Regions from separate parts of the Kosakonia sp. N21 genome, predicted to be linked through region 2. Evidence: predicted binding sites of a transcription regulator. Region 2 holds the regulator's gene; each other region holds the start of a gene.
What was found. Region 2 encodes LexA, which represses DNA repair genes until DNA is damaged. Its sites were predicted from a motif close to TNCTGTATGTACATACAGNA; they were not measured.

Region 1: rmuC (DNA recombination protein RmuC) is a predicted target of LexA. The motif match lies at 1,741-1,760, and genes of this name have one in related genera.
Region 3: dinB (DNA polymerase IV) is a predicted target of LexA. The motif match lies at 2,645-2,664, and genes of this name have one in related genera.

What each region holds. Positions count from the first base shown of each region.
Region 1 covers NZ_JBOBHR010000014.1:65,041-75,827, forward strand. Annotated here, with positions in the region: gene ACQ3G7_RS23430 (dienelactone hydrolase family protein) at 1-641, opposite strand, end outside; gene udp (uridine phosphorylase) at 902-1,663, shown strand; gene rmuC (DNA recombination protein RmuC) at 1,820-3,256, shown strand; gene ubiE (bifunctional demethylmenaquinone methyltransferase/2-methoxy-6-polyprenyl-1,4-benzoquinol methylase UbiE) at 3,323-4,078, shown strand; gene ubiJ (ubiquinone biosynthesis protein UbiJ) at 4,090-4,695, shown strand; gene ubiB (ubiquinone biosynthesis regulatory protein kinase UbiB) at 4,692-6,332, shown strand; gene tatA (Sec-independent protein translocase subunit TatA) at 6,435-6,692, shown strand; gene tatB (Sec-independent protein translocase protein TatB) at 6,696-7,220, shown strand; gene tatC (Sec-independent protein translocase subunit TatC) at 7,223-7,987, shown strand; gene tatD (3'-5' ssDNA/RNA exonuclease TatD) at 8,030-8,812, shown strand; gene rfaH (transcription/translation regulatory transformer protein RfaH) at 8,820-9,308, opposite strand; gene ubiD (4-hydroxy-3-polyprenylbenzoate decarboxylase) at 9,479-10,787, shown strand, end outside.
Region 2 covers NZ_JBOBHR010000003.1:37,977-48,763, reverse strand. Annotated here, with positions in the region: gene zur (zinc uptake transcriptional repressor Zur) at 1-265, shown strand, start outside; gene ACQ3G7_RS07345 (CsbD family protein) at 468-677, opposite strand; gene dinF (MATE family efflux transporter DinF) at 865-2,199, opposite strand; gene lexA (transcriptional repressor LexA) at 2,277-2,891, opposite strand; gene ACQ3G7_RS07330 (diacylglycerol kinase) at 3,000-3,368, opposite strand; gene plsB (glycerol-3-phosphate 1-O-acyltransferase PlsB) at 3,499-5,922, shown strand; gene ubiA (4-hydroxybenzoate octaprenyltransferase) at 5,966-6,835, opposite strand; gene ubiC (chorismate lyase) at 6,848-7,345, opposite strand; gene malM (maltose operon protein MalM) at 7,526-8,470, opposite strand; gene ACQ3G7_RS07305 (maltoporin) at 8,579-9,901, opposite strand; gene malK (maltose/maltodextrin ABC transporter ATP-binding protein MalK) at 10,004-10,787, opposite strand, start outside.
Region 3 covers NZ_JBOBHR010000002.1:657,798-668,584, forward strand. Annotated here, with positions in the region: gene pepD (cytosol nonspecific dipeptidase) at 1-1,347, shown strand, start outside; gene dinB (DNA polymerase IV) at 1,571-2,626, opposite strand; gene dpaA (peptidoglycan meso-diaminopimelic acid protein amidase) at 3,212-3,949, shown strand; gene ACQ3G7_RS06835 (class II glutamine amidotransferase) at 3,920-4,687, opposite strand; gene lpcA (D-sedoheptulose 7-phosphate isomerase) at 4,840-5,421, opposite strand; gene fadE (acyl-CoA dehydrogenase FadE) at 5,661-8,108, shown strand; gene ACQ3G7_RS06850 (amidohydrolase) at 8,226-8,996, shown strand; gene ACQ3G7_RS06855 (gamma-glutamyltransferase family protein) at 9,048-10,649, opposite strand; gene ACQ3G7_RS06860 (ABC transporter permease) at 10,659-10,787, opposite strand, start outside.

The DNA.
Region 1 (10,787 bases), on a different contig from region 2:
GTTTCCACAGTGTCGACCGGGATCCCGGTATCCTGCGCACCATACAGACCCAGTACGGGCGCGCTGAGTTCGGTCGCGATATCCACCGGATGGTTCGGCGAGTTCAGCGATTTCTCTCCCACCAGTTTGCCATACCAGGCGACCGCTGCTTTCAGTTGCGGGTTATGCGCCGCGTACAGCCAGGCGATGCGCCCGCCCCAGCAAAAACCGGTGACCAGCAATTGGTGAGCGTTACCGCCGTTGCGCGCCGCCCAACTGGCGACATGATCGAGATCGGCCAGCACCTGCGCATCCGGCACTTTGTTGACCAGACCGCTGAGCAGCGTTGGTACATCGGGAAAATCATTGGCGTCGCCCTGGCGGAAATAGAGTTCCGGCGCAATGGCGAGGTAGCCCTCCAGCGCGAGACGGCGGCAGATATCGCGAATATGCTCATGCACGCCAAAGATCTCCTGCACCACAATCACGATGGGCAAGGGCGCGTCCGCATGTTTTGGACGCGCGTAAAAAGCGGGCATGTTTTCGCCCTGGGTCGGAATTGACGTTTCGCCTGCGATTAAGGCGTCTTCCGGCGTATGTACGATGGTTGAAGCGTGAGGTGAAGCTGCAGGTGCAAAGCCCGGCTGTTTATCCGTTGTCATGGCATTCTCCATACCCTTTATTAGCGCTTCAATAACTATAGACGGGAAGGCCTGTCGCGCGCGCAAATCACCTCGCTATAGACTATCTTTGCTGCTGAGTTGTCGGATGTAACATGTTAATGTGATGAATATCACTTTTTTATGGAAATCATGTGCAAGCATTTTCATTCCCGGTGATGCCAGTCACGAAATTAGGCGTATGCCTTCTGTAAAGTAGCTTTTTACCTCTTCCGATAAAACCGACCACAGAGGAGTCTGTTATGTCCAAGTCTGATGTTTTTCATCTCGGCCTCACCAAAAACGATTTACAAGGGGCTACGCTGGCTATCGTCCCTGGCGATCCGGAGCGTGTGGAAAAGATCGCCGCGCTGATGGAAAAGCCGGTCAAACTGGCATCGCATCGCGAATTTACCAGCTGGCGCGCTGAGCTCGACGGCAAACCGGTTATCGTGTGCTCCACCGGTATCGGCGGCCCGTCAACCTCTATTGCGGTGGAAGAACTGGCGCAGCTCGGTATTCGTACTTTCTTACGCGTGGGCACAACGGGCGCTATTCAGCCGCATATCAACGTCGGCGATGTGCTGATCACCACCGCTTCCGTGCGTCTTGACGGCGCCAGCCTGCACTTTGCGCCAATGGAGTACCCGGCGGTTGCTGACTTCGCGTGCACCACCGCACTGGTGGCAGCGGCAGAGGCTATTGGCGCGACTAAACACATTGGCGTGACGGCCTCTTCCGACACGTTCTACCCGGGCCAGGAGCGTTACGACACGTTCTCTGGTCGCGTAGTGAGCCGTTTTAAAGGTTCGATGGAAGAGTGGCAGTCAATGGGCGTGATGAACTATGAAATGGAATCCGCCACGCTGCTGACCATGTGTTCCAGCCAGGGGTTGCGCGCCGGGATGGTTGCCGGGGTGATCGTTAACCGCACCCAGCAGGAGATCCCGAACGCTGAAACCATGAAGCAAACGGAAAGCCACGCGGTGAAAATCGTTGTGGAAGCGGCGCGCCGTCTTCTGTAATTCTCCCTCCTGCTTTTAAAGGCCGACACGTTCGGCCTTTTCTTTTTGCGTACCTCCTCGCAGGAAAAGCCCTTCCAAACTGGACGTTTATACAGCACAATCCCCGACTGTATTGATGAGCAATCAGGGGGCGTGGTGGAGACTTCAATCATCGTTATGGCGGCGTTAGCGCTGGTGGGCCTGGTGGTCGGCTGGCTGGCGGCGAGCTGGCGTGGGGCGCAACAGCAGGCGGAGCTCCTCGCCGGGCAGCGCGATCTCTTTGGCGAACTCAGCGCTGCGCGCCAGCAGGTCGCTCAAAGCGAGCACTGGCGCAACGAGTGTGAACTGCTGAATAACGAGCTACGCAGCCTGCAGCACATCAACAGTTCGCTGGAGGCTGACCTGCGCGAAGTCACCACCCGACTGGAGTCAACCCAACTGCACGCGGAAGAGAAACTGCGCCAGATGCACAGCAGTGAGCAGCGCCTGACCGAACAGTTTGAAAACCTCGCCAACCGTATTTTTGAGCAGAGCAACCGTCGCGTGGATGAACAGAACCGTCAGAGTCTCAACGGCCTGCTGACACCGCTGCGTGAGCAGCTTGACGGTTTTCGTCGCCAGGTGCAGGAGAGCTTTGGCCAGGAAGCGCGGGAGCGCCACACGCTGGCCCACGAAATCCGCAATCTTCAGCAGCTCAATGCGCAGATGGCGCAGGAAGCCATCAACCTGACCCGGGCCTTAAAAGGCGATAACAAAACGCAGGGAAACTGGGGTGAGGTGGTGTTAACGCGGGTGCTGGAGGCTTCCGGTCTGCGTGAAGGTTATGAATACCAAACGCAGGTCAGCATTGAAAATGACAGCCGGGCGCGTATGCAACCGGATGTGATTGTCCGTTTACCGCAGGGTAAAGATGTGGTGATTGACGCCAAAATGACGCTGGTGGCCTATGAGCGTTATTTCAATGCCGACGATGAATTTACCCGCGAAGGCGCGTTGCAGGAGCATATCGCGTCGGTGCGTAATCATATTCGCCTGCTGGGGCGCAAAGATTATCAGCAGCTACCCGGCCTGCGCAGCCTCGACTATGTGCTGATGTTTATTCCGGTTGAGCCCGCGTTTCTGATTGCGCTCGACAGACAGCCCGAACTGATTACCGAGGCGTTAAAAAATAACATTATGCTGGTCAGCCCGACCACGCTGCTGGTGGCGCTGCGCACTGTCGCCAATCTGTGGCGTTATGAGCATCAGAGCCGCAATGCGCAACAGATTGCCGAGCGGGCGAGCCGTCTGTATGACAAAATGCGGCTGTTCGTTGACGACATGTCCTCCATTGGTCAAAGCCTGGATAAAGCGCAGGATAACTACCGTCAGGCGATGAAAAAGCTCAGCGGTGGGCGCGGCAATCTGCTGGCACAGGCTGAAGCATTTCGTGGCCTGGGGGTGGAGATCAAACGCGAGATTAATCCGGAATTAGCGGCGGAAGCGCAGGCGCAGGATGAGGAATCCCGGCTGCGAGCGGGCCAGGACGCGTTAAACGATCATAATGAAGACAACATATTAGATGCGGCGATAGCGGGCGATGCACCAGCGGGCAGCGCATCGTCGGGTGGTTGAATCGTAGGGCAATCGCGCCCAATCTGTTACACTTCACGAACAAATTCTTCAATAGCGGGCACTGAGATGGTGGAAGATTCAAAAGAGACGACGCACTTTGGTTTTCAGACCGTCGCCAAAGAGAATAAAGCCGAGATGGTGGCGCATGTTTTCCATTCGGTGGCGTCAAAATATGACGTAATGAACGATTTGATGTCGATGGGCATCCACCGTTTATGGAAGCGTTTTACGATTGATTGCAGCGGCGTTCGCCGCGGGCAAAAAGTCCTCGACCTGGCCGGTGGTACGGGCGACCTGACCGCTAAATTCTCCCGTCTGGTGGGCGAAACGGGGCAGGTTATCCTGGCGGATATCAACGACTCGATGCTGAAAATGGGGCGCGAAAAACTGCGCAACATCGGCGTGATCGGCAACGTTGACTATGTGCAGGCGAATGCCGAAGCGCTGCCGTTCCCGGACAACACCTTTGACTGCATCACCATCTCTTTCGGCCTGCGTAATGTGACCGAAAAAGAAAAAGCGCTGCGCTCTATGTTTCGCGTGCTTAAGCCTGGCGGTCGTCTGCTGGTGCTGGAGTTTTCCAAACCGATTATTGAGCCGCTGAGCAAAGCCTACGACGCCTACTCCTTCCATGTGCTGCCGCGTATTGGCCAGCTTGTCGCCAGCGACGCTGAAAGTTATCGCTACCTTGCTGAATCCATCCGTATGCATCCCGATCAGGAAACCCTGAAAGCGATGATGCAGGATGCGGGTTTCGAGAACGTCGATTATTACAATATGACCGCCGGTATCGTTGCCTTGCACCGTGGCTACAAATTCTGACAGGAGTGCGTATGCCCTTTAAGCCCATGGTGAACGCTGGCATTGAGCGCGCGCTGAATACGTTTCTCTACCGTGAAGGCGCGCTGAAACCGGCGCGTCAGCGTTTGCACGGCAAGGTATTGCGTATTGTGGTGCAGGAATTTTCCTCGCCGTTTGTGCTGGTGTTCAGCGAACGGCAGGTGGATGTCCTCGGCGTGTGGGAAGGCGAAGCTGATTGCTCCGTTATCACGCATCTGCAGGTGCTGCCAAAGCTGCGTAATCGCCAGCAACTGACCGCGCTTATCCGCAGCGGCGAGCTGGAAGTGCAGGGCGATATCCAGGTCGTGCAAAACCTGGTGTCGCTGCTGGATCTTGCCGAATTTGATCCTGCTGAAGTGCTGGCCCCGTGGACTGGTGATATCGCCGCGGAGGGTATCGGTAAAATTCTGCGCGGCGGCGCGCGTTTTCTTCGTCAGGGTTTTCAGCGCCAGCAGCGCTATGTCTCAGAAGTTCTTACGGAAGAGTGGCGTGTCGCGCCAGGCGCGCTGGAAGTTGCCTGGTTTGCGGAAGAGACGTCGGCCACCGAGCGTGCGGTGGACGCGTTGACGAAACGCCTGGATAAACTGGAGGGCAAATGACGCCAGGAGAACTACGGCGCCTCTATTTCATCATCCAGACCTTTTTAAGTTACGGGCTTGATGAGCTTATCCCCAAAATGCGCATTACCCTGCCGCTGCGACTCTGGCGACGGATGCTGTTCTGGATGCCGAACCGGCACAAAGAGAAAGCCCTTGGGGAACGCCTGCGTCTGGCCTTGCAGGAGCTGGGTCCGGTATGGATTAAATTCGGGCAAATGTTATCTACCCGCCGCGATTTATTTCCCCCGCTGATTGCCGACCAACTGGCGATGTTGCAGGATCGCGTTGCGCCTTTTGATGGTCATCTCGCAAAACGCCAGATCGAGCAGTCAATGGGCGGGATACCGATTGAAACCTGGTTTGACGACTTTGAGATCACGCCGCTGGCGTCCGCGTCGATTGCGCAAGTACACACCGCGCGCCTGAAAGAGAGCGGTAAAGAGGTGGTGATCAAAGTTATCCGCCCGGATATCCTGCCGGTGATCAAAGCCGATCTGAAGCTGATCTATCGCCTGGCGGGCTGGGTGCCTCGCTTATTGCCGGATGGTCGTCGCCTGCGCCCGCGCGAAGTGGTGCGCGAATACGAAAAGACGTTGATCGATGAACTGGATCTGCTGCGTGAAGCGGCGAATACTATCCAGCTGCGGCGTAATTTTGAAAACAGCCCGATGCTCTATGTGCCGGAGATTTACTCCGATTATTGCAGCCAGAACATGCTGGTAATGGAGCGCATCTACGGTATCCCGGTGTCCGATATTGCGGCGCTGGAAAAGAACGGCACCAATCTCAAATTGCTGGCGGAACGTGGTGTTCAGGTGTTTTTCACCCAGGTTTTCCGTGACAGCTTCTTTCATGCAGACATGCACCCCGGCAATATTTTCGTCAGCTACGCGCATCCGGAAGATCCGCAATATATCGGCATTGACTGCGGTATTGTGGGGTCGCTGAATAAAGAAGATAAGCGCTATCTGGCGGAGAACTTTATCGCCTTCTTCAATCGTGATTACCGCAAAGTCGCTGAACTGCATGTGGATTCTGGTTGGGTGCCGCCGGATACCAACGTTGAAGAGTTTGAGTTCGCGATTCGTACCGTTTGTGAACCTATCTTTGAAAAGCCGCTGGCGGAAATCTCGTTCGGCCACGTATTGCTTAATCTGTTTAATACCGCCCGGCGTTTTAATATGGAAGTGCAGCCGCAACTGGTGCTACTGCAGAAGACACTGCTTTATGTGGAAGGCGTAGGCCGTCAGCTCTACCCTCAGCTGGATCTGTGGAAGACCGCGAAACCTTTCCTCGAATCGTGGATCAAAGATCAGGTAGGCATTCCTGCGTTGATCAAAGCCTTTAAAGAAAAAGGACCGTTCTGGATCGAGAAAATGCCGGAACTTCCTGAGCTGATCTACAACGGCTTGCAGCACGGTAAGCATTTACAGCGTAGCGTTGATAAAATCGCCAGCGAACTGCAAACCAACCATATCAGGCAGGGGCAGTCACGCTATCTGTTCGCGATTGGTGCGACATTGCTGCTAAGTGGAACGCTGTTGCTGATTAATCGACCAGACTGGGGACTTTATCCTTTATGGTTAATGGCGGGCGGTGCAGCCGCCTGGCTGTTGGGCTGGCGCAAAACGCGCTGACGGTGACGGCGCTCGCGAGAGGCAGGGTATACACATGCAGCCCAGGGGATAATGTGTATACTGGGGCCTGTTTTTAACATCATCTCTTACAGAGGACTGTGTATGGGTGGTATCAGTATTGGGCAGTTATTGATTATTGCGGTCATCGTCGTACTGCTGTTTGGTACGAAAAAGCTCGGTTCTATCGGTTCCGATCTTGGTAAGTCGATCAAAGGCTTTAAAAAAGCCATGAGCGACGATGACAAAGACGATAAGCAGGATCAATCCGCACAGGATGCAGATTTCACGGCGAAGTCTCTCTCTGAAAAGCCAGAGGACGCCAAAAAAGACGAAAAACGTCACGACAAAGAGCAGGTGTAACCCGTGTTCGATATAGGTTTTGGCGAACTGTTACTCGTATTTATAGTCGGTCTGGTGGTGCTGGGACCGCAGAGATTGCCCGTGGCGGTGCGTACGGTGGCAAGCTGGATCCGCACATTACGCTCGCTGGCAACCACCGTGCAGAACGAACTGACGCAGGAACTGAAGCTGCAGGAATTCCAGGAAAGCCTGAAAAAGGTGGAGAAAGCGAGTCTGGAAAACCTGACGCCGGAGTTAAAAGAGTCCATGGATGAACTGCGTCAGGCGGCAGAATCGATGAAGCGCTCTTATAGCGTTAACGATCCTGAAAAAGCGAGCGACGAAGCGCATACTATTCATCATCCGGTCGCGAAAGATAATGCCGCGCAGCATGAAGGCGTAACGCCTGCCGTCGCTGAACATCAGGCCAGCTCTCCGCAGCAAGCGCCCGACGAACAGGACGCGCAAAAAGCGTCGGTGGCGAAAACGGCGGTGAAAGAGGCTGTGCCGGTTTCTGACTCTCCTTCTTCTTCAAGTGATAAATCCTGAACATGGCTGTAGATGATACCCAACCGCTGATCGCCCATCTTATTGAGCTGCGTAAGCGCCTGTTGAACTGCATTATTGCCGTTATTGTGATTTTCCTCGCGCTGGTTTACTTCGCGAACGATATCTATCAACTGGTCTCCGCACCGCTGATCAAACAGATGCCGATGGGCGCGACCATGATCGCCACCGATGTGGCATCGCCGTTTTTTACGCCGATCAAACTGACGTTTATGGTCTCTTTGATCCTCTCTGCACCGGTAATTCTGTATCAGGTCTGGGCGTTTGTTGCGCCTGCACTGTATAAGCATGAACGTCGGCTGATCGTGCCGTTGCTGATCTCCAGCTCGCTGCTGTTTTACATTGGTATGGCATTCGCTTATTTCGTGGTGTTTCCACTGGCGTTTGGCTTCCTGACGCACACGGCGCCGGAAGGCGTGCTGGTTTCGACTGACATTGCGAGTTACCTCAATTTCGTCATGGCGCTGTTTATGGCGTTTGGTGTGTCGTTTGAGGTGCCGGTTGCCATAGTGCTGCTGTGCTGGATGGGGGTAACGACCCCGGCCGATCTGCGGCAAAAACGCCCGTACGTGCTGGTCGGCGCTTTTGTCGTGGGGATGTTGCTGACCCCGCCGGACGTCTTTTCGCAAACGCTGCTGGCAATACCGATGTACTGCCTGTTTGAAGTCGGGGTCTTTTTTGCACGCTTCTATGTCGGTAAGCGCCGCATACCTGATGAAGAAAGCGAAACAGAAACCAGTGAAGAGTAATTACCAGCCGCCCGTCAGGGCGGTTGTTGTATGGGGATACGCATGTTCGACATTGGAGTGAACCTGACCAGTTCACAATTTGCCAAAGACCGGGATGAAACCGTAGGGCGCGCGCAGGCGGCAGGGCTGGCGGGAATGCTGATCACCGGCACTAACCTGCATGAAAGCCAGCAAGCGCAACAACTGGCAAAGCGTTATCGTCACTGCTGGTCCACCGCCGGGGTGCATCCGCATGACAGCAGTGGCTGGACAGCGGAAACTGCCGATGCCATTCGTCAGCTTGCGGCATTACCTGAGGTGGTTGCTATTGGCGAATGTGGGCTGGATTTCAACCGCAATTTTTCCACGCCGCAGGAGCAGGAACACGCTTTTACCGCGCAGCTTGCACTGGCCGCCGAACTGGCGATGCCGGTGTTTTTGCATTGCCGCGATGCACATCAACGCTTCCTGACGCTGCTGGAGCCGTGGCTCGACAAGCTGCCTGGCGCGGTATTGCACTGTTTTACCGGTACGGCGCAGGAAGCGCAGGATTGTCTGGCGCGTGGGATGTACCTGGGCATTACCGGCTGGGTGTGCGATGAGCGCCGTGGGCTGGAGCTGCGCGATGTATTGCCGTTGATCCCCGCTGAGCGATTGTTTATTGAAACCGATGCGCCGTATTTGCTGCCGCGGGATCTTAAACCCAAACCGGCGTCACGGCGTAATGAGCCTGCCTTGCTGGGGCACATTCTTTCCACCGTGGCCGGGCTGCGCGGCGAAGATATTCGCTGGCTGGAGGCGGTAACGGATAACAATGTGAAGCGGCTCTTTGGCGTTGATTTTTAAGCCGGTGTCAGGCTTTGCGAAAGTCCGTGTTTTTGACGCTTTGCAGCACTTGCTTGTTGAGCAGATGCAGTAACAGCATCGAGCGGGCCTCGCCGTCCGGCTCTTTAAAGATTGCCTGTAAACCTTCGAGCGCGCCTTCGGTAATGACCACATCATCGCCGGGGTACGGCGTATCCGGGTCGGTTACCCCTTCTGGTTGATAGACCGCAAGCTGGTGGATCACCGACGAAGGCACTTTTGCCGGGTTCATGCCGAAGCGGACAAAGTGGCTGACGCCGCGTGTGGCGTTGATGGTTGTGGTATGGATCACTTCGGGATCAAATTCCACAAACAGATAGTTAGGGAACAGGGGTTCATTGACCATCGTCCGCTTGCCGCGAACGATTTTTTCCAGCGCGATCATGGGCGTCAGACAGCCCACCGCCTGACGTTCAAGATGTTCCTGGGCGCGCTGAAGCTGGCCTCGTTTGCAATACAGTAAATACCAGGATCGCATAATGATTCTTTTCCTTAAGTTCGGGCGCAAGAATACCAAAACAGCGGCCTGATGGCTAAGTTGATTATAACGTGTGGCATAAAACGTCGTTATAATTCACGCCGATTTAACAAAAATACAGCAACCACCTGGCGAACACCGTATAATGGAGCGCTGACCCGGAGGCGATAATACACCGCATGAAATACAACGACCTACGCGACTTTCTGACACTGCTCGAACAGCAGGGCGAACTGAAGCGCATTACGCTTCCGGTTGATCCTTACCTTGAAATGACAGAAATTGCCGATCGCACGCTGCGTGCCGGTGGGCCTGCATTGCTGTTTGAAAATCCGAAAGGTTATACGATGCCGGTGTTGTGCAACCTGTTTGGTACGCCGCGTCGTGTTGCGTTGGGCATGGGGCAGGATGATGTCAGCGCCCTGCGGGAAGTCGGCAAACTGCTGGCGTTCCTGAAAGAGCCTGAACCGCCAAAAGGTTTCCGCGATCTCTTCGATAAGCTTCCCCAGTTCAAACAAGTCCTGAATATGCCCACTAAGCGCCTGCGCGGCGCGCCCTGTCAGCAAAAAGTATTGCAAGGTGACGATGTCGACCTGACAAAAATCCCGATTATGCAGTGCTGGCCGGAAGATGCCGCACCGCTGATTACCTGGGGGCTGACGGTGACGCGCGGTCCGCATAAAGAGCGGCAAAACCTGGGCATTTATCGTCAGCAGTTAATCGGTAAAAACAAACTGATCATGCGCTGGCTCTCCCACCGCGGCGGCGCGCTTGATTTTCAGGAGTGGCAGGCGGCGCACCCGGGTGAGCGTTTCCCGGTTGCTGTGGCGCTGGGTGCCGATCCGGCGACCATTCTCGGCGCGGTGACGCCCGTGCCGGATACGCTGTCTGAATATGCTTTTGCCGGGCTGTTGCGCGGCACGAAGACCGAAGTCGTGAAATGCATCTCGAACGAGCTTGAAGTGCCCGCCAGTGCGGAAATTGTGCTGGAAGGCTATATTGAGCCTGGTGAGATGGCGGCGGAAGGTCCGTATGGCGATCACACCGGTTATTACAATGAAGTGGATAACTTCCCGGTGTTTACGGTTACGCATATTACCCGCCGCGAAGATGCGATTTATCACTCCACTTATACCGGACGGCCGCCGGATGAGCCTGCCGTACTGGGCGTGGCGCTGAACGAAGTGTTCGTGCCGATCCTGCAAAAACAGTTCCCGGAAATCGTTGATTTTTATCTGCCGCCGGAAGGGTGTTCATACCGCCTGGCGGTGGTCACGATGAAGAAGCAGTACGCGGGTCATGCGAAACGCGTCATGATGGGTGTCTGGTCATTCTTGCGCCAGTTTATGTACACCAAGTTTGTGATTGTGTGTGATGACGATGTTAACGCCCGCGACTGGAATGATGTTATCTGGGCGATTACCACCCGTATGGATCCCGCCCGGGATACTGTGCTGGTGGAAAACACGCCGATCGACT
Region 2 (10,787 bases):
CTATGTGCTGTGCCATTTATTTGATCAACCGACGCACACCTCAGCCATGTTTATTTGCGATCGCTGCGGGTCAGTGAAAGAAGAACAAGCGGAAGGCGTGGAAGATATCATGCACGCGCTGGCGGCGAAGATGGGTTTTGCCCTGCGTCATAACGTGATTGAAGCACACGGTTTATGCGCCGCGTGTGTGGAAGTGGAATCCTGCCGTCATCACGAGCACTGCCATCACGATCACAGTATTCTGGTAAAGAAAAAACCCCGCTAGTGGTCATATCACCCCCCAAATTTCATGTCGGGTAAGGCAGCAAACGTACGAACGCCGGGAGCATACATCAGTATGCGCCCCGGATGAGAAAGTGCAGCTAACGTAGATAAAACGTGAAAGATAAAGGGATAAAGGGAGGGTACATCCGTGTACCGTTCGGGCAGAACCTTTCAGAGGGTCAACACTTGAGGGTGAGTGTCGGCTACCAGCGGTAATCGTTACGGCTTTCCCAATCCGTAACTTCCTTTTCCGCCTGATCTTTTGCGTAACCATAACGCTCCTGGATTTTACCCACCAGCTGGTCACGTTTCCCTTCGATGACGGTCATATCGTCATCGGTCAACTTGCCCCATTTCTCTTTCACAGTACCTTTAAACTGCTTCCAGTTACCGCCGATTTCGTCTTTGTTCATCGTTGACTCCTTATCGTTCGGTTAAAAGTTACGTTCCTGTTGCGCTGAACGTACTGATTATTGTAGTCAGTAATACTGCAATTTGTTTTACATTCGGAATCTTTAACCATTTACGATAAAAAAAACCGTATTAACGAGACGAAAGAAAGAGGAGTGAACCAGCAATACTAGGGGAAAAGAGGGGCTGTCAGGAGGGGTCAACACCGGAAAACCAGGTGCCATTGCGCCAGTGACGACGCCATACCCACGCTAAAGTCAGCCCACGCAGCGCCAGGAACACCACCAGCGACAACCACAGACCATGGTTGCCCAGCGTGGGCACCGTCAACAGCGTCAGGGCAAACCCGCACGCAGCAACCGCCATGCTGTTACGCATTTCCGCACCGCGCGTCGCACCCACAAACATGCCATCCAGCAAATAACACCACACGCCCACCACCGGCAGGATCACTTGCCAGATAAGATAGTGCCCGGCCATGTTTTGCAGGGCTGGCAGCGAGGTGAGCAGCGCGATAATTGACTCCCCGGCCAGCGCATATACCGCCGAGAACACCAGCGCCACCAGACCTGCCTGGCGGCACGCCGCGTGCCAGATGAGCTTAAGCTGAGTGTCGTCACGCGCGCCATAAGCGTGCCCGGAATGGGCTTCCACTGCATAAGCGAACCCGTCCAGCGCGTAGGCAGTGAACGTCAGAAACATCATCAGCACCGCATTCGCCGCCACGGTTTCGCCGCCAAGACGCGCGCCGAACACGGTTATCGAACCAAAGCAGAGCTGTAGCAATAACGAGCGCAGCATGATGTCCCGATTAAGCGCCAGCAAGCGCCCAAGTCCACCGCGCCAGGCCGTCTTCAGCACCGGGAAGGTGATACCGCGCATAACCAGCACACGTCGCGCCATCAGCAGACCGAGCACAAAGGTCGCGTACTCCGCCACCACCGTTGCCAGTGCTGCCCCCTGGACATTCATGCCCAGCCCCATCACCAGCCAGACATCAAGCACAATATTGAGAACGTTACCCACTACCAGCAGGATCACCGGTGCGCGGGCATACTGCACACCCAGCAGCCAACCCAGCAGCACCAGGTTGCCGAGCGATGCGGGAGCGCTTAGCCAGCGGATATCAAGAAAGCGCCGCGCCTGCTCCAACACCGCAGCGCTGCCGCCAGTAATGTGCAACGCCAGATCGATAAGCGGCGCGCGCAACAGTGTAATCAGCACACCCGCACCCAGCGCCAGCAGCAGTGGCTGTACCAACGCCCGGGCCAGCGCGTGCGCATTTTTCGCGCCGTATGCCTGGGCCGTCAGCCCGGTGGTGCTCATCCGCAGGAACAGCAGCAGCATAAACAGGAAGCTGGTCGCGGTCGCGCCGATGGCCACACCGCCCAGATAGACCGCACTATCCAGATGCCCGACCACAGCCGTATCCACCAGTCCCAGCAACGGGACAGTGATATTGGAGAAGATCATTGGCAGGGCAAGTCGCCACAGCGCTTTGTCGGATGCAGTCAGCAGCGGCATAGCAGTGTCAGAATCGATCGGGGAAAGGGATTAACGCTGCGGAGCGTAAAACAGCGCCGCAGCGAATAAGGGAGGCGTTACAGCCACTCGCCATTGCGAATGACACCTACCGCCAGCCCTTCAATGGTGAAGTTTTGATCGCGCAGATCAACAACAATCGGGGAAAACTCATTGTTTTCCGGTAACAGTTCAACGGTGTTGCCCTGTTTTTTCAGACGTTTAACGGTAACTTCGTCTTCAATACGCGCCACAACCACCTGGCCGTTGCGCACGTCCTGCGTTTTATGCACCGCGAGCAGGTCGCCGTCCATAATGCCGATGTCTTTCATCGACATCCCGCTAACGCGCAGCAGGAAATCCGCATGCGGTTTGAAGAGCGCAGGATCGACCTGGTAATGCCCTTCGATATGCTGCTGCGCCAGCAGCGGCTCACCGGCGGCGACACGACCGATCAGCGGCAGCCCGAGATCGTCTTCTTCTTCGAGCAGCAAGCGAAGACCGCGGGATGCGCCGGATACGATTTCGATAACCCCTTTGCGCGCCAGCGCTTTGAGGTGTTCTTCAGCCGCATTTGGGGAACGGAACCCCAATTGTTGCGCGATTTCCGCACGCGTCGGCGGCATACCTGTTTGGGAGATGCGATCGCGGATAAGATCGAACACCTCTTGCTGCCTGGCCGTTAATGCTTTCATTCCGCCCCCTGGGTGTATATACAGTTATGCTGTGAGTATATACAGTTAAAGGTGATTTTGGAACCAAATTTAAGCAAAAAACCAGGGCGTTATCGAATTCTGGAATCGTTATCGAAAATGCGACCAGAGCAATGAGATCCAGGTAAACAGCGCCAGCAGGATAGACATCAGCACCGCTGCCGACCCCATATCCTTCGCTCGCCCGGAAAGCTCATGAAATTCCGCGCCAATCCGATCCACCACGGCTTCAATTGCGCTGTTGAGGATTTCAACGATCATGACCAGCGAAACCGAACCAATCAGCAGCACGCGCGTGATGGGCTCCACATCAAGCCAGCAGGCAATAATAATGGCCAGCACGACCGCGACGGCCTCCTGGCGAAACGCCGCTTCATTTATCCATGCGGCGCGAACGCCTTTCCAGGAATAGCCCGCCGCTTTAATGATCCGGGTTAATCCAGTGGTATTATTGGCCATGAAAAAGAACCTTTTTATCTAATGAGCATCAATGTCTATGTAAGCATGCAGAGGTACAACAGAAATTATGCGCGCTTTCTGATATTCTTGCGGCGCAATGGCACTATTAACCAGAGGCTTTACATCCTTTATGTCCGGCTGGCCACGAATTTACTACAAATTACTGAATTTACCATTAAGCGTGCTGGTAAAAAGTAAATCGATCCCCGCAGAACCTGCACAGGAACTGGGTCTCGATACCTCACGTCCCATCATGTATGTGCTGCCTTACAACTCCAAGGCAGACTTGATGACGCTGCGCGCTCAGTGTCTGGCGCATGAGCTGCCAGACCCACTGGAACCGCTGGAAATCGACGGCGCACTGCTACCGCGTTACGTGTTTATCCACGGCGGGCCGCGTGTATTTACCTATTACACGCCAAAAGAAGAATCCATCAAACTGTTCCATGATTACCTGGATCTCCACCGCAGTCATCCGGATTTGGATGTGCAAATGGTGCCGGTATCGGTGATGTTTGGTCGCTCCCCCGGGCGTGAGAAGGGCGAAGTCAACCCGCCTTTACGCATGCTCAACGGCATTCAGAAATTCTTCGCTGTTTCCTGGCTTGGCCGCGACAGCTTCGTGCGTTTTTCGCCGCCGGTTTCATTGCGTCGCATGGCGACAGAACACGGCACAGACAAAATCATCGCGCAGAAACTGGCGCGCGTCGCGCGTATGCACTTCGCCCGTCAGCGCCTTGCCGCAGTTGGCCCGCGCCTGCCTGCGCGCCAGGATCTGTTTAATAAGCTGCTCTCATCCAAAGCGATTGCCAGAGCTGTCGAAGATGAGGCGCGCAGCAAAAAAATCTCCCACGATAAGGCGCAGCAAAACGCCATTGCGCTGATGGAAGAGATTGCAGCGAACTTCTCGTACGAGATGATCCGCTTGACCGACCGCATCCTTGGCTTCACCTGGAACCGTCTCTATCAGGGCATTAATGTGCACAACGCCGAGCGCGTGCGCCAGTTGGCCCATGATGGTCACGAGATTGTCTATGTGCCCTGCCACCGCAGCCATATGGACTACCTGCTGCTGTCGTACGTACTGTATCACCAGGGGCTGGTGCCGCCACATATCGCCGCAGGCATTAACCTGAATTTCTGGCCCGCCGGGCCGATTTTCCGCCGTCTGGGCGCGTTCTTTATTCGCCGTACTTTTAAAGGCAATAAGCTCTATTCCACTGTGTTTCGTGAATATCTGGGCGAGCTGTTCAGCCGCGGTTATTCCGTCGAATATTTTGTCGAGGGCGGCCGTTCCCGCACCGGGCGTTTGTTGGATCCGAAAACCGGTACGCTGTCGATGACCATCCAGGCAATGCTGCGCGGCGGTACGCGTCCGATCACGCTGGTGCCGATTTACATCGGTTATGAGCACGTGATGGAAGTGGGCACTTACGCCAAAGAGCTGCGCGGGGCGACGAAAGAGAAAGAGAGTCTGTTGCAGATGGTGCGAGGCCTGAGCAAGCTGCGCAATCTGGGCCAGGGGTATGTGAATTTCGGCGAGCCCATCCCGCTGATGAACTACCTGAACCACCATGTACCGGAGTGGCGCGAGTCGATCGATCCGATTGAAGCCATCCGTCCGGCATGGTTAACGCCGACGGTGAACGGCATTGCCGCCGATCTGATGGTGCGAATTAACAACGCGGGTGCGGCTAACGCCATGAACCTGTGCTGTACGGCGCTGTTGGCATCGCGTCAGCGCTCTCTGACGCGTGAGCAGTTAACCGAGCAATTGAGTTGCTACCTTGAGCTCATGCGCAATGTGCCCTATTCGCCGGATTCAACCACGCCGTCCGCCAGCGCCAGTGAGCTTATCGATCACGCGTTGCAGATGAACAAGTTTGAAGTCGAGAAAGATACTATCGGCGATATCATCATTCTGCCGCGCGAGCAGGCCGTGTTGATGACCTATTACCGCAACAACATTGCGCATATGCTGATGCTGCCGTCATTGCTGGCGGCTATCGTGACCCAGCATCGCGCCATTTCCCAACGTGAAATTCTGCGTCATGTCGAGTTGCTCTACCCGATGCTGAAAGCGGAGCTGTTCCTGCGTTGGGAGAAAGCAGAGCTGGCGCAGGTGCTGGAAAACCTGACCCAGGAGCTGCTGCGCCAGGGGCTGCTGACGCTGAAAGACGATCGTGTGAGCATTAACCCGGCGCACTCGCGCACGTTGCAACTGCTCGCCGCAGGTGCGCGCGAAACGCTGCAACGTTATGCCATCACCTTCTGGCTGCTGAGTGCGAACCCGTCGATGAACCGCAGTACGCTGGAAAAAGAGAGCCGTACGCTGGCGCAACGTCTGTCGGTGCTGCACGGTATCAACGCACCGGAGTTCTTCGATAAGGCGGTCTTCAGTACGCTGGTGCTGACGCTGCGTGACGAAGGCTATATCAGCGACACTGGCGATGCGGAACCCGCGCAGACATTGAGCGTGTACCAGATGCTGGCGGAGCTGATTACATCGGATGTGCGTTTAACGATTGAGAGCGCAACGCAAGCAGAAGCGTGAAAGTAAGATAACCCTCTCCCGACAGGGAGAGGGATGAGAAACATCAATGCAGGTAACTGAACGCCAGCCCTAAAAACAGCACCAGACCCACGTAGTTATTGTTCATAAAGGCTTTAAAACAGGCGTCGCGTTCACGGCCCGCAATCAGCACTTGCTGGTAGACAAACAGCCCACCCGCTATCAGCACCGTCGCGTAATAGACCCAGCCTAACCCGCTCAGCCAGCCAATGAACGCCATCAGCGCCATCACCGCAACCTGCAAGATACCAATAATCAACCTGTCGAAACGGCCAAACAGGATTGCTGTCGATTTGATACCAATTTTGACATCATCGTCCCTGTCGACCATTGCGTACTGTGTGTCGTAAGCCACAGCCCACAAAATATTGGCAAGAAACATGATCCAGCAGCTCAGCGGCACTGACTCGCTGACCGCGGCAAACGCCATCGGAATCGACCAGCCAAACGCCGCGCCCAGCACCACCTGCGGCAGATGCGTGTAGCGCTTCATAAATGGATAGACCCATGCCAGCGCCAGTGCAGCCACCGACAGCAGGATGGTCATCATGTTGAGCGTCAGCACCAGCGCAAACGCTAACAACACCAGCACCACGAACAGGGTCCGCGCTTCATTCTCCGTCACGGCGCCACTGGGCAACGGACGGTTCGCGGTGCGCTTAACATGGCCGTCAAACTTACGATCCGCGTAATCGTTCACCACGCATCCGGCGGCGCGCATCAGCCAGACGCCCGCCACAAAGACCAGTAAAATCCAGAGCGGCGGCACTCCCGGCGTCGCCACCCATAACGCCCACAGCGTCGGCCACAGCAGCAGCAACGCACCAATCGGTTTGTCCGTACGCATCAGCCGGTGAAAGGCCAACAGCTTATTCTGCGTGAGACTCCACTCCATTTTCGATTCCTCTTAGTACAACGGCGACGCAGGCAAAAACAGTTCGGTCAGCATCAGCGGTTTTCCCCCCAGGCGCAGGCGGGAACGGCGTCCCCATAGCTGCTCATGACGACCAATTTCAATAAAGTCACGCGTAAGCGTAGAAGAGGTAAAAAGATAACGCCCAAGCGGCGTTTTTCCCAACTTTTGCAGCGCCAGCTCCGGACCACTCAGGGTGGACTCCGGCACCACAGTGCGCCCGGCAAGCCAGGGTTCGCCATCCGCGCAGAGAATGATTTCGCGCAGCCAGTAACGTGGCTCCTCCGGCAACAGGCCGTGCTCCTGCGCTATCTCGTCTGCGGTGACAAAATCTTCCCGAATCAGCGTCACGCTGACCGTTTTGCCCTGCTGCTCAAAACGTTTCGTCATGGAATCTTCCAGCAACAGCCAGTCCAGCAGTTGCGGTTCAAGCGCAGGAATCGCGTCTAAATAGCGCAGCGCACGCAATTGCGTAAGCGCGGGGTGAGACATGCCTTACTCTCCGGTACATAACGTAGGATTATTGTATCGCAGAACAGGCGTTACGGGCGGGGAAAGTTCATTCGGTTTTCATCAGCGCAACAGGTGTGCAACAGCGCACCGCTGCGCCGGAAAAAGGGTGCGTCAGGCGACGCACCAGTTGCTGCAAATATCAGCATTGTGGGGAGACTTTTACCCCTTGCCTTTTACACTGCCGATAAAAGTGGAACGGGCGGTTTTCGACCCGAGGCGTTCTGCTTCATCCAATAATTTCAATGCCTTATCAACATCACCTTTCGCAACAGCTTGTTTGATGGCCTGGTTAAAATAGCTCTCCGTATCGTTGAGCATCGGTTCGCTTTTCACTGCGGGCGCAGGTGCGGCAACCGGCGCGGCGGCGGGTGCGGGTTGGGCGCTATAGGCTGGCGCCGCCGTATTTCCCACGGTGACCGGGCCAGGGCCGGAGGAACCAAACAGCGGGCCGACCAGGATGCTGGACGATGACGAGGTGCTGGCTTTCACCGCCAGCGAACCGGTTACGCCATGGCGAGCAATCGGATCAGGAATATCAGGCACCGCGTTACCATTACCTTTTGCATACGCTTTGGCCGGATCAACCATTTGCGTGGTTTGCTGGAGATCTTTTTGGGTCGTAAACACCAGCAGATAAAGCTTTTGCTGACCCAGCGCAGGAGTGAGCTTCATCGTGCCTTCTAAACGATTATCAGACATCACTCCCGGCTCCTGGTAAGTAAAGAAGTGGGACGGGAAAAATGCCGCGGGCGTGAAGTTCTGATCAAGCACCAGCACGTTCGGCGCATACACGCTCTCATTGCTGACTTTGCTGGTGAGCGTGATGTTCAGTTCACCAATGTTCGCCGGAACGCTATAGGCCATTACCGGCCCGGAAATTCCCGCAACGTTCAGCGTCTGCCCGGCAGCGCTCACATCGCTGGAAAGGGTTTGCGAAGGCGAAACAGGCATCCAGTGCAACTGTTGCAGCGCAGAAGCAGGGATGGACGGTGCGGCAGAGACATCCTGCGGCACGATATTGACGGCAGCCAGGCTCACAGCGGGAGCCGCAACCAGTAGCCCTGCGGACAGGCAGAGCGCGATAAAACTTTTTTTCATTTTCATTATTATCACCTTGATTGCTCGGTGAGCGTTGGCCAGGCAATAGCGCGCGTCACCCAAGATTGAGGGGCTTGCGCCCCTCGTTCGGTCATTACAGCGGGTGTGAATGGATTACCACCAGATTTCCATCTGGGCGCCGAAGGTCCACTCATCGTCGTTACCACGACTGGTGGTGCCAAACGGCGTGATAGTGCTATTGCTTGCCGCGAAGGAAGAGGAATTACCGGAGGAGTCAGTTTTGACGTAGCCCCATTTCTCATTCCACTTGGCATAGGTAGCGAAAACACGAATTGCCGGACGAGACCAGATGCTGTCGCCAGCCTGCCACTGCTGGGCAAGGGTGATTTTGTACTGGTCGTTACGATCGCCGGTCTGCTGGGATTTGACGTTGTCATAACCCACTTCCAGCAGCGTGCTCATGATCGGCGTCCATTTGTACATTGGGCGCACGCCCACGGTGTACCAGGTGGTGCCTTGTTTGTTGTCGCGATCGATATCCTGATACATACCGACATACATCAGGTCCCACTTCTCAGCGAGATTGATAGCACCATGATCCAGCACGCGGATCAGATGACCGTCGTTATCCACAGAGCCGCCGCGCGCCTGGCCTTTGCCCTGAGAGATCATCGAGTCAGTGGCGTATTGCACGATAAATTTGTTGTAGCCCTTCATCATGCTCTGGGTGTGTTCAGCCGTGAACATCCAGCCATCTTTCGATGCACCAGGTTCCAGATAGTAGTCATCCGGAATGTTGGTGTGACCATAGTCAACGCCCAGTTCCAGCGTACCGCCCGGGTTAATGGCCATCTGCGCTAAACGCACGTCGAAGACGTCGTTTGGCACTTTGTTGTTATAGGTCCGCAGACCGGTGTTAGGATCGCGATCGCCGAAGGCAGAAGAACCACCGGACTCAGAAGAACGGGTAGCGGCTAAAGAGAGTTTACCGATACCGACGTCGATATTTTCAAGACCCGCGCCCGGACCGGAGATGTCCCAGTAGTAGAAGTCGATCATGTGCACGTCATGGCGCTGATAGAAACGTTTACCGGCCCAAATGTTGGCGCCTGGCAGTGAATCGATCAGGTTTTTACCCACCACGTTAAATTCGCGAACGGCTGGCGTGTTGCTATCTTCCCAGTCATTCAGTTGTGCGGTTTTATAGGCGATGTTGGAGTCAAAATAGAAGCTTTTATCAGCATCTTTCCAGACTTCCTGGCCTAATTTAATTTCCGCGTAGGTTTCGCATTCGTTACCGAGACGGTATTTTGAGTCCGCACCTGTCGCCTGGAAGCATTGCTGCTCGCCGCCGCTGCCTGTCCAGCCAATGCCGGAACGGGCATAACCTTTAAAGTCGACGGCGCCCGCCTGTGCAGACAGGACGCCTGCGGCAATGGCGAGAGCCAGTGGAAGTTTGCGCAGAGTAATCATCATTCTATCTCCTGAGATCATTGCTTTTCTTTTACACATCACCTTTCGCACGCGAGCGTTATTGACTGCTGGCGCGAATGGCTCTGTGTCAGTTTTTTGGAATGCTTAAACGCCGGGCTCTTTATGCAACCGGCGGCAGGCGGTGCCATCTTCACGGAACAGATGGCAACGCTCCGGCGGTAAGCCGATGGCGAATGTGGCACCCTCTTCTACCAGCACCACGTCGGTCTGGCGGTAAACCAGGTTCTGACGTATTGCGGGGATCTGGATATGAATTTGTGTTTCGTGACCAAGCTGTTCTACGACCTGAACTTCGCCTTCCAGCGTGACATCGGCGATGTCGCTTGGAAGCAGATGCTCCGGGCGAATGCCCAGAGACATATTCGCGCCGACCCGCACATTGGCGCTGTCTACCGGCAGCCAGACTTGCTGGCGGTTAGGCAGCTCAACCTGCACCTGTTCAATGGCGGTGGCAGTGACTTTTACCGGCAGGAAGTTCATCTTCGGTGAGCCGATAAATCCGGCGACAAAACGGTCAGCCGGGTAGTGATAAAGCTCCAGCGGTTTACCCACCTGCGCCACGCGACCGGCGTCCAGCACCACAATCTTGTCAGCCAGCGTCATCGCTTCGACCTGATCGTGGGTGACGTAAATCATCGTGCGGCCAAGGCGTTTATGCAGACGGGAGATCTCAATACGCATCTGCACACGCAGGGCGGCATCAAGGTTGGAGAGGGGTTCATCAAGCAAGAAGACGCGGGGTTCAGCGACCAGTGTGCGCCCAATCGCGACGCGCTGACGCTGACCGCCGGAAAGGGCTTTCGGTTTACGCTCCAGCAAATGGGCCAGTTGGAGGATTTCGGCCACCTGGGTAACACGCGCTTTGATC
Region 3 (10,787 bases), on a different contig from region 2:
GGTTGGGCAAAGGAAAAAGGCTTGCACGCGGAGCGCGACCAGGTTGGCAACATCCTGATCCGTAAACCCGCTACGGCCGGAATGGAAAACCGTAAACCGGTAGTATTGCAGGCGCACCTGGACATGGTGCCGCAGAAAAACAACGACACGGTGCACGATTTCACCACCGATCCGATTCGCCCGTATGTCGATGGCGAATGGGTGAAAGCCCGCGGCACCACGCTCGGTGCGGATAACGGCATCGGTATGGCTTCCGCGCTGGCGGTGCTGGCGGATAACAGCGTTGAGCACGGTCCGCTGGAAGTGCTGCTGACCATGACCGAAGAAGCGGGCATGGATGGCGCGTTCGGTTTACAGCCCAACTGGCTGCAGGCCGATATCCTGATTAACACCGACTCTGAAGAAGAGGGTGAAATCTACATGGGTTGCGCGGGCGGCATCGACTTTATCACCGACCTGCCGCTGACCCGTGAAGCCGTTCCGGCAGGTTTCGCGACGTTTACCCTGACGCTGAAAGGCTTGAAAGGCGGTCACTCCGGCGCGGAAATCCATGTCGGTCTGGGCAACGCCAACAAACTGCTGGTGCGCTTCCTTGCTGGTCATGCGCAAGAGCTGGATCTGCGTCTGCTGGATTTCACAGGCGGCACCCTGCGCAACGCCATTCCGCGTGAAGCCATCGCCACCGTGGCAGTACCGGCGGATAAAGCTGAGGAACTGAAAACACTGGCCAACGACTATCTGGCGATCCTGCAGAACGAACTGGAAATGAAAGAGAAAAACCTGACCGTTCTGCTGGCGAGCGCAAGCAGCGATAAAGCCGCGCTGACCACCGCGTCGCGCGATACCTTTATCCGTCTGCTGAATGCCATGCCGAATGGCGTGATCCGCAACTCGGATGTCGCCAAAGGTGTGGTGGAAACCTCCCTCAACGTGGGCGTGGTCACGCTGGCGGATAACAATGCTGAGATCGTCTGCCTGATCCGTTCGCTGGTAGATACCGGTAAAGATTATGTGGTGAGCATGCTGGAATCGCTGGGCGCGCTGGCGGGTGCAACAACCCACCCGAAAGGCGGTTACCCTGGCTGGCAGCCGGATGCGCATTCACCGGTGATGGCGCTGGTGCGTGAAACCTATCAACGTCTGTTCAACAAAACCCCGAACATTCAGGTGATCCACGCCGGTCTGGAGTGTGGTCTGTTCAAAAAACCGTATCCGAATATGGATATGGTGTCGATTGGGCCAACCATTACCGGCCCGCACTCTCCGGATGAGCAAGTGCATATTGAAAGCGTGGGCCACTACTGGACCCTGCTGACCGAACTGCTGAAAGCCATTCCGGCGAAATAAGCCTGCTGTCCGCGCCGCCCGGCGCGGACATTTTCCTCACCGCTTATAGCTCTCACAGAAAGGCATTTTGCCCGGCATGCCTTTTTTCATTTGGGCGATTTAGACATTTCTGTTGCTATCTCATTAAAAGCACTGACATAAAACTTCATCGCTAATTCAGCTACAACCCTGGGTTCTTCCACGCCTTCACACTGTTTTGACCTGCTCCCCGGTTATTGATGCACTATAGCCCCAACACCAGTTGTCGCTCGAGTTGGGGATCGAGCAGAGTGACATGCAACCCCACCAGCCGGACACCACGCCCGCCGCGGCGCTCATCCCAGGTCTTACGCGCGGTTGTCAGCAGATCCTCTTTATTTAAACGCGGCCAGACATGCTCCTGAGTGGTGAGCTGAAAATCATTAAATTTCAGTTTTACGCCCTGGCGGGCAATTAACAGATCCGGTTTAACTTTCGCCAGCCGTCTTTCCAGCTCGGGATATAAATGCTCAATAATCGCCTCGCACTCTTCCCAATGATGAATATCCTCCGCCAGCGTACGTTCCACGCCGACCGATTTACGCAGGCGCTCACTGTTTATTTCCCGCTCATCAATCCCCTGGCTGCGTTCCCATAATATGCGGCCAAACTTTCCAAAGCGTTTGAGCAGCATCGCCAGATTGCTGTTTTGCACATCCTCGCAGGTGCGCAAGCCCATGCTTTCCAGCTTTGCCGCCGACACTTTTCCGACACCGGGGATTTTGCTGAGTGACAGCGTACGCAAAAACGCGGGCACCTCCGCTGGCGTGATCACATATTGTCCGTTGGGTTTATTGAGATCGGAGGCGATCTTGGCAAGAAATTTTACCGGCGCGACGCCCGCTGAGGCGGTCAGTTGCGTCTCGGTAAAAATAGCCTGACGGATCTCCTGCGCCATCAGCGTTGCCGAGCCGTGGCAGTGCGGGCTGTCGGTTACATCCAGATAGGCTTCGTCCAGCGAAAGCGGTTCGATAAGCGCAGTGTAACGGGAAAAGATCTCACGGATTTGGTTGGAGGCTTCTTTATAGGCATCGAAACGCCCCGGTAACAAAGTGAGGTGCGGGCAGAGTTTTAACGCCATCGCCGTTGGCATGGCGCTGCGTACGCCAAATTTGCGCGCCGGATAATTGGCGGTGCTGATAACGCCACGTTTAACGCGGCTGCCGCCAATGGCGATGGGAATATCGCGCAGGGCCGGGTTGTCGCGCATTTCTACCGCCGCGAAAAAGCAGTCCATATCGACATGAATGATTTTGCGCATGCGTACGCCCTCACAGAACACTGGATAAGTATACAGCACATTCAAATGAAATGAGAAGCCAGCGCGAAAAACGGGGAGATAACTCACGATCTCGCTGTTAATTCAGCGTTTATGCGAACAGAATAACCGGCAAGCAAACGGCAAACGAACACAAAATCATTTGCGCTGCATCGCTGTAGCAGGTCAGCAAAGAGGTAGCGGAAGAATGACGTGTTATACACAAAATCATTCTCGCTGCATCGCGGCGGCAAGGCTGAGCATCCCCGGGAGCTTACACAAGTCAGTGACCGGGGTGCGAAGGCGCAGCCAACAAAGAGGTAGCGGAAGAATGACGTGTTATACACAAAATCATTCGCGCTACGTCGCGGCGGCAAGGCTGAGCATCCCCGGGAGCTTACACAAGTCAGTGACCGGGGTGCGAAGGCGCAGCCAACAAAGAGGTAGCGTGAAGGATGACGTGTATTGGGGCTTGCGAAAAAATGCCGTAATGCTAATGTGGGCGCTCCAAAACAGAATAGTCTGAATTTTGGGCGTCTTTTGCCGTCCTGGCAATGTGGTATTAGCTTTATCAAGGAAACAAGTAGTATGCGCAAAATCGCATTATTTATTGCGATGCTTCTGATTCCGTGCGTCTCGTTTGCTGGCCTGGTGAGCAGCAATGGTTCAATCACGCCGGTCAGCAAAGAATATAAGCAGCAGTTGATGGGGTCGCCGGTTTATATCCAAATCTTCAAAGAAGAGCGCACCCTTGATCTTTACGTCAAAATGGGCGAGCAGTACCAGTTGCTGGACAGCTATAAAATTTGTAACTACTCCGGCGGGTTAGGCCCCAAGCAGCGCCAGGGGGATTTTAAAAGCCCGGAAGGGTTCTACTCCGTGCAGCGCAACCAGCTCAAGCCGGACAGCCGTTTTTATAAAGCCATCAATATTGGTTTTCCGAACAATTATGACCGGGCGCACGGCTATGAAGGCAAATACCTGATGATCCACGGTGCCTGCGTTTCGATTGGCTGCTATGCCATGACGGACTCAAACATAGACGAGATCTTCCAGTTTGTCACCGCCGCGCTGGTGTTCGGGCAACCGAATGTGCAGTTGAGCATTTACCCGTTCCGCATGACCGATGCCAATATGCAGCGTCATAAATATTCAACCTATGCGGATTTCTGGAAGCAGTTGAAGCCCGGCTACGACTATTTCGCCGCCACCCACCAGCCGCCGGTTGTCTCGGTTGTGGATGGCCGCTACGTGGTAAACAAACCGCTCAACACATCGACGCAGCCGCAGCTGGCGTCAAACTACACGCTCCCCCAGGCAAAATAACGCCCACTCGCCTGGCATAATCTTGTGCCAGGTTTCATTGCCGGTTAGCGGTTGTGTGGCAATCACGGTAACCACATCATTGGGTGTGGTTTCCCGCTGAAAATCGATCTCCACATCCTGATCCAGCAGTTTCGCCACACCAAACGGCGCGCGACGCGTGATCCAGAACAGATTGGTGGAGCAGAACGCCATCACATAGCGCCCGTCCGATAGCAGCATATTGAAAACGCCCTTCTCCCGCAGTTCCGTCGCCAGCGCCGCAATGTACTTAAAGACCGCCGTCATGTTGCCCGGCGTACGCGGGTAACGCTCCGTCAACTTATGCAGTAACCAGCAGAAGGCTTTTTCGCTGTCGGTCTCCCCTACCGGACGAAAATTACCGGTTTCCAGCGACTTATAACCGGTAAGCTGCCCGTTATGGGCATAGGTCCAGTTACGGCCCCACAGTTCGCGGGTAAACGGATGGGTATTTTCCAGCGCCACTTCGCCACGGTTTGCCTGCCGAATATGGGCAATCACCGAGCAGGATTTGATGGGGTAGTCCTGCACCAGTTTAGCGATGGGGGAATTAAAGCTGGGTTGCGGATCTTTAAACGTGCGGCAGCCTTTGCCTTCATAGAAGGTGATGCCCCAGCCGTCTTTATGCGGCCCGGTGCCGCCGCCGCGCTGAACAAGCCCGGTAAAACTAAAGCAAATATCGGTTGGCACATTGGCGCTCATCCCGAGCAGTTCGCACATACACACCCCCACACAGCGCCCTTACCAGAGAAGGCGTAATTGTTCAGTCAGTTTGGGCACGGACAGCACACAGAAACCGGAGCGTACACGCAGTACGTGAGGATTTCGGGCACTGCCCGGGGTCAAAATGGCAAATAAAGTCGCCGTCTTGATTAAGCTTTAACCATCTCTTTTTCGATCAACTGAATCAGGATATGAATCACTTTAATGTGAATCTCCTGAATACGATCGGCATAACCAAAATGCGGCACGCGAATTTCGATGTCCGCCGTACCGGCCATTTTGCCGCCGTCTTTACCGGTCAGGGTGATCACTTTCATGCCTTTCTCACGCGCTGCGGCAATCGCTTTGATCACGTTGCCGGAGTTGCCGGAAGTGGAAATCCCCAGCAGCACGTCGCCTTCACGGCCTACAGCTTCGACATAGCGCGAGAAAACATAATCGTAACCGAAGTCATTGCTGACGCAGGAGAGATGGCTGACGTCGGAAATCGCAATCGCCGGGTAGCCAGGGCGGTTTTCGCGATAGCGCCCGGTCAGCTCTTCTGCAAAGTGCATGGCGTCGCAATGCGAGCCGCCGTTACCACAGGACAACACCTTGCCGCCGGCTTTAAAGCTGTCCGCCAGCAAGACCGCCGCGCGCTGAATAGCGTGAATATTGGCATCATCTTTCAGAAAATTCGCCAGCGTTTCCGCCGCTTCATTCAGTTCGTTACGAATCAGATCCTGGTACATGAGGATATCCTTCAGCATAAATGTAAATAACACCGGGCAGTTTACCGGATAGCATGCCGGGCGAGAAGCTAAAGCCTTACCTGCTACCGGGGGTTTTCATTTTCCGTGCGCGAAATGCCCTCAACAATGTGAACCAGGTTGTAATTATTTTGTAAACACATTGATAAAAGATTTCGCATCCACTACAACCATATCATCACAAGTGGTCAGACCTCCTACAAGACAGGGAGCTTTTCTTTATGATGACGTTGAGCCTTATCGCTACGGTTGTACTGCTCGGGGTGCTGTTTTACCACCGGGTTAACCTGCTGCTGAGCAGCGTGATTTTACTGGCGTGGACCGCCGCGCTGGGGATATCCGGCCTGTGGTCTGTTTGGGTGTTGCTGCCGCTGGCGATCATCCTGGTGCCGTTTAACCTGCCGCCCATGCGGAAAGCGCTGATTTCCGCCCCCGTATTCCGCGGTTTTCGTAAAGTGATGCCGCCGATGTCACGCACGGAAAAAGAAGCCATCGACGCCGGGACCACCTGGTGGGAAGGCGACCTGTTCCGTGGTAACCCGGACTGGAAAAAACTGCACAACTATCCGCAGCCGCGTCTGACCGCCGAAGAACAGGCGTTTATCGACGGCCCGGTGGAAGAAGCCTGCCGCATGGCGAATGACTTCCAGATCACCCACGAAATGGCCGATCTGCCGCCAGAGCTGTGGGCATTCTTAAAAGAGCACCGCTTCTTCGCGATGATCATCAAAAAAGAGTACGGCGGTCTGGAATTCTCCGCTTACGCTCAGGCCCGCGTGCTGCAAAAACTGGCAGGCGTATCCGGTATTCTTGCCATCACCGTAGGCGTGCCGAACTCCCTCGGCCCGGGTGAATTGCTGCAACACTACGGCACCGAAGCGCAGAAAGATCACTATCTGCCGCGTCTGGCACGCGGCCTGGAGATCCCCTGCTTCGCGCTGACCAGCCCGGAAGCGGGTTCCGATGCGGGCGCCATTCCGGATACCGGGGTGGTGTGTATGGGTGACTGGCAGGGTCAGCAAGTCCTTGGCATGCGCCTGACCTGGAACAAACGCTATATCACGCTCGCACCGATTGCCACCGTACTCGGTCTGGCGTTTAAACTCTCCGACCCGGATAAACTGCTGGGCGGCGAACAAGAACTGGGTATCACCTGTGCGCTGATCCCCACCTCAACGCCAGGCGTAGAAATTGGTCGTCGTCATTTCCCGCTTAACGTCCCGTTCCAGAACGGCCCGACCCGCGGCAACGATATCTTTGTACCGATTGATTACATCATTGGCGGGCCGAAAATGGCCGGTCAGGGCTGGCGCATGCTGGTGGAATGCCTGTCTGTCGGGCGCGGCATCACCCTGCCGTCCAACTCTACCGGCGGTGTGAAATCCGTCGCCCTGGGGATTGGCGCTTACGCTCACATTCGTCGTCAGTTCAAAGTCTCCATCGGTAAAATGGAAGGGATTGAAGAACCGTTAGCACGCATTGGCGGCAACGCCTATGTAATGGATGCAGCGGCGTCGCTGATCACCTACGGCATTATGCTCGGTGAAAAACCGGCGGTGCTGTCGGCGATTGTTAAATATCACTGCACTCATCGTGGTCAGCAGTCAATCATCGATGCGATGGATATCGCAGGCGGTAAAGGCATTATGCTCGGCGAAAGCAACTTCCTCGCCCGTGCTTACCAGGGCGCACCGATCGCCATCACCGTGGAAGGGGCCAACATTCTGACCCGCACCATGATGATCTTTGGTCAGGGCGCGATTCGTTGCCATCCGTATGTGCTGGAAGAGATGGCCGCCGCGCAGAACAACGATGTGGACGCCTTCGACAGACTGCTGTTCAAACATATTGGCCATGTTGGCAGCAACAAAATGCGCAGTTTCTGGCTTGGCCTGACGCGCGGCTTAACCAGCGCCACGCCGACCCGCGACGTCACAAAACGCTATTACCAGCATCTGAACCGCCTGAGCGCCAACCTCGCGCTGCTGTCAGATGTGTCCATGGCCGTGCTGGGTGGCAGCCTGAAACGTCGCGAACGCATCTCCGCACGTCTGGGGGATATTTTAAGCCAGCTCTTCCTTGCCTCGGCGGTACTGAAACGCTATGACGACGAAGGCCGCCAGGAAGCGGATCTGCCGCTGGTGCACTGGGGCGTGCAGGACGCGCTGTATCAGGCGGAACAGGCCATCAGCGACCTGCTGGAAAACTTCCCGAACCGCTTTGTCGCCGGTGCGTTGAGCCTGGTTATCTTCCCGACCGGACGCCACTACCGCGCGCCGTCGGACAAACTGGACCACAAAGTGGCGAAGATCCTGCAAACCCCGAGCGCCACCCGCTCACGCATCGGTCGCGGTCAGTATCTGACAGCAAGCGAGCACAACCCGGTGGGCCTGCTGGAAGAAGCGCTGCTGGATGTTATGGCCGCGGATCCTATCCATCAGCGTGTGTGCAAAGAGCTGGGTAAAAACCTGCCGTTCACACGTCTGGATGAGCTGGCTCAGCAGGCACTGAGCGCAGGGCTTATCAATCAGGAGGAAGCCGCGCTGCTTATCAAAGCCGAGGCCAGCCGTCTGCGCAGCATTAACGTCGATGATTTCGAGCCAGACGCACTGGCCACTCAACCGGTGGTCGCCACGCCGGAAAAGGTGCGTAAGATAGAAGCCGCCTGACCAAAAGGGGCGCGAAACGCCCCTTTTTCCTCTCATGCCTGAACCCGCATTTCGCGGGTTTTTTTATCACGCCTCATGCTACAGTGTGAAAATGCTGTCTTACGGGGAGTCGACACTGTGCCTGGTTTAAAAATTACACTGTTACAACAACCGTTAGTCTGGATGGATGGGCCAGCCAACCTGCGCCATTTCGACATCCAGCTTGAAGACGTCACCGGGCGTGACCTGATTGTACTGCCAGAAATGTTTACCACCGGCTTTGCGATGGAAGCCGCAAAACAGTCTCTACCGCAGGACGAAGTGGTGGCGTGGATGCATGAGAAAGCCCGCCAGACGAATGCGCTGGTCGCCGGGAGCGCTGCGCTGCAAACCGATCGCGGGCCGGTAAACCGCTTTTTACTGGTCGAGCCGGGCGGTAACGTGCATATCTACGACAAACGCCATCTGTTCCGCATGGCCGATGAACATCATCATTACGAAGCGGGCAATGAGCGGGTGGTGTTTGAGTGGCGCGGCTGGCGCATTCTGCCGCTGGTCTGTTATGACCTGCGTTTCCCGGTGTGGTCGCGCAACCGCAATGATTACGACCTGCTGCTGTATGTCGCCAACTGGCCAGCACCGCGCTCGCTGCACTGGCAATCTCTGCTGGTGGCCCGCGCCATTGAAAACCTTGCCTGGGTGGCAGGTTGCAACCGCGTCGGCACCGACGGCAATGGTCACCACTACCGCGGCGACAGCCGGGTTATCAGCCCGCAGGGCGAAATCATCGCCACCGCCGAACCGCACCAGGCCACACGCATTGACGCCGAGCTGTCATTAAGCGCGTTGCAGGAGTATCGCGAGAAGTTCCCCGCCTGGCAGGATGCAGACCCGTTTACGCTGGGTTAACCCTGCACCGTCCAGTTCCCCTCCCCTCAGAGGGAGGGGAAAATCAGGGCATCAGCTCACCAGTGCCTGACCATCCTTCCGGCTTTCTGTCGCCGCCACGTAGTGGCCTTCCGCCATCCGATAAACCACCTGCGCACCGCCAAAGTTATAGCCCGCCAGCGGATCTTCCACCGTAATCTGGTGCCCGCGCTCGCGCAGCGCCGCAATCACATTGCGGTCGAAGGTCGCCTCAATGGAGACGTCCCGACCCTGCACCACGCGCCAGCGCGGCGCATCAATGGCCGCCTGCGGGTTCTGCCCGTGCAGCATAATACGCAGCGCCATTTGCATATGCCCCTGCGCCTGCATCGGCCCGCCCATAACGCCAAACGACATCAACGGTTTGCCGTCTGCGCCCAGCGCAAAGCCGGGAATGATGGTATGAAGCGGTCGTTTACCGCCCGCCAGCGCATTCGGATGTTTGGGATCAAGCACAAAGCCGCAGCCGCGGTTTTGCAAACTGATGCCGGTATCCGGCACCACCACGCCAGAGCCAAACCCCATATAGTTAGACTGAATAAACGACACCATCATGCCGCTGGCATCGGCGGTGGAGAGGTAAACAGTCCCGCTTTGCGTCGGTTCACCGTAGACAAAATCCGAGGCCTTATCCGGATTGATCAACGCCGCGCGCGACTTCAGGTAATCATCGCTGAGCAACCGTTCCGCCGCAAATTCCAGATGATCTTCATCGGCGACATAGCGATCGAGATCCGCCAGCGCCAGTTTCATCGCTTCAATCGACAGGTGCAGCGACTGTACCGAGTCCGGGTGATAACGGCCAATATCGCACTGCTCAAGAATGCCCAACGCAATCAGTGTTGCAATCCCCTGCCCGTTGGGCGGCAACTCATGCACCGAACCACCGGCAAACTCGCGCGACAGCAGCGTTACCCAATCCGCTTTGTGGTTCGCCAGATCTGCTTCGCTCAGGTGCGCGCCATGCTCTCTGGCAAACGCGGCGATCTTCTGCGCCAGCTCCCCGCGATAGAACGCCTCACCGTTGGTCTGAGCGATCAGCTCCAGCGAACGGGCCTGCGCCGGGTTACGGAAGATTTCGCCAATAGCAGGCGCACGCCCTTGCGGTGCAAAACAGGTGCTGAAACCGGGCTGATCCTTCAGCTTGCGGTAACCGCGCTGCCACAGATGGCCAATCAGCGGTGACACCGGAAAACCGTTGCGGGCATACTCAATCGCAGGCTGCGCCAGCGTGGTTAATGGCAGCGAGCCGAAACGCTCCGCCAGCGCCACCCAACCGGATACCGCGCCAGGCACGGTTACCGCGTCCCAGCCCAGTTCCGGCACCGCGTTTTTACCCGCGAACATATCCGCATGCCAGCTTGCCGGGGAGCGCCCGGAGGCGTTCAGACCGTGCAGCGTATTCCCATCCCAGACAATGGCGAACGCATCACTGCCAATACCGCAGCCGGTCGGTTCCACCACCGTCAGCGCCATTGCCGTGGCGATCGCCGCATCCACGGCATTACCGCCGAGCATCAGCATACGCATTCCCGCTTGCGCCGCCAGCGGCTGGGAGGTCGCCACCGCATTACGCCCGATCATCGGCGCGCGCTGTGAGGCATAACCGACGTTAAAATCTATCGCTTTGGTCATCGAAACTCCTTAGTCGTGGCGCGGATCGAGCGCGTCGCGCAGCCCATCGCCGAGTAAATTAAATCCCTGCACGGTCAGAAAAATCGCCACACCGGGGAAAATGGACATCCACGGCGCTTGTTCCAGAAAACCTTTGGC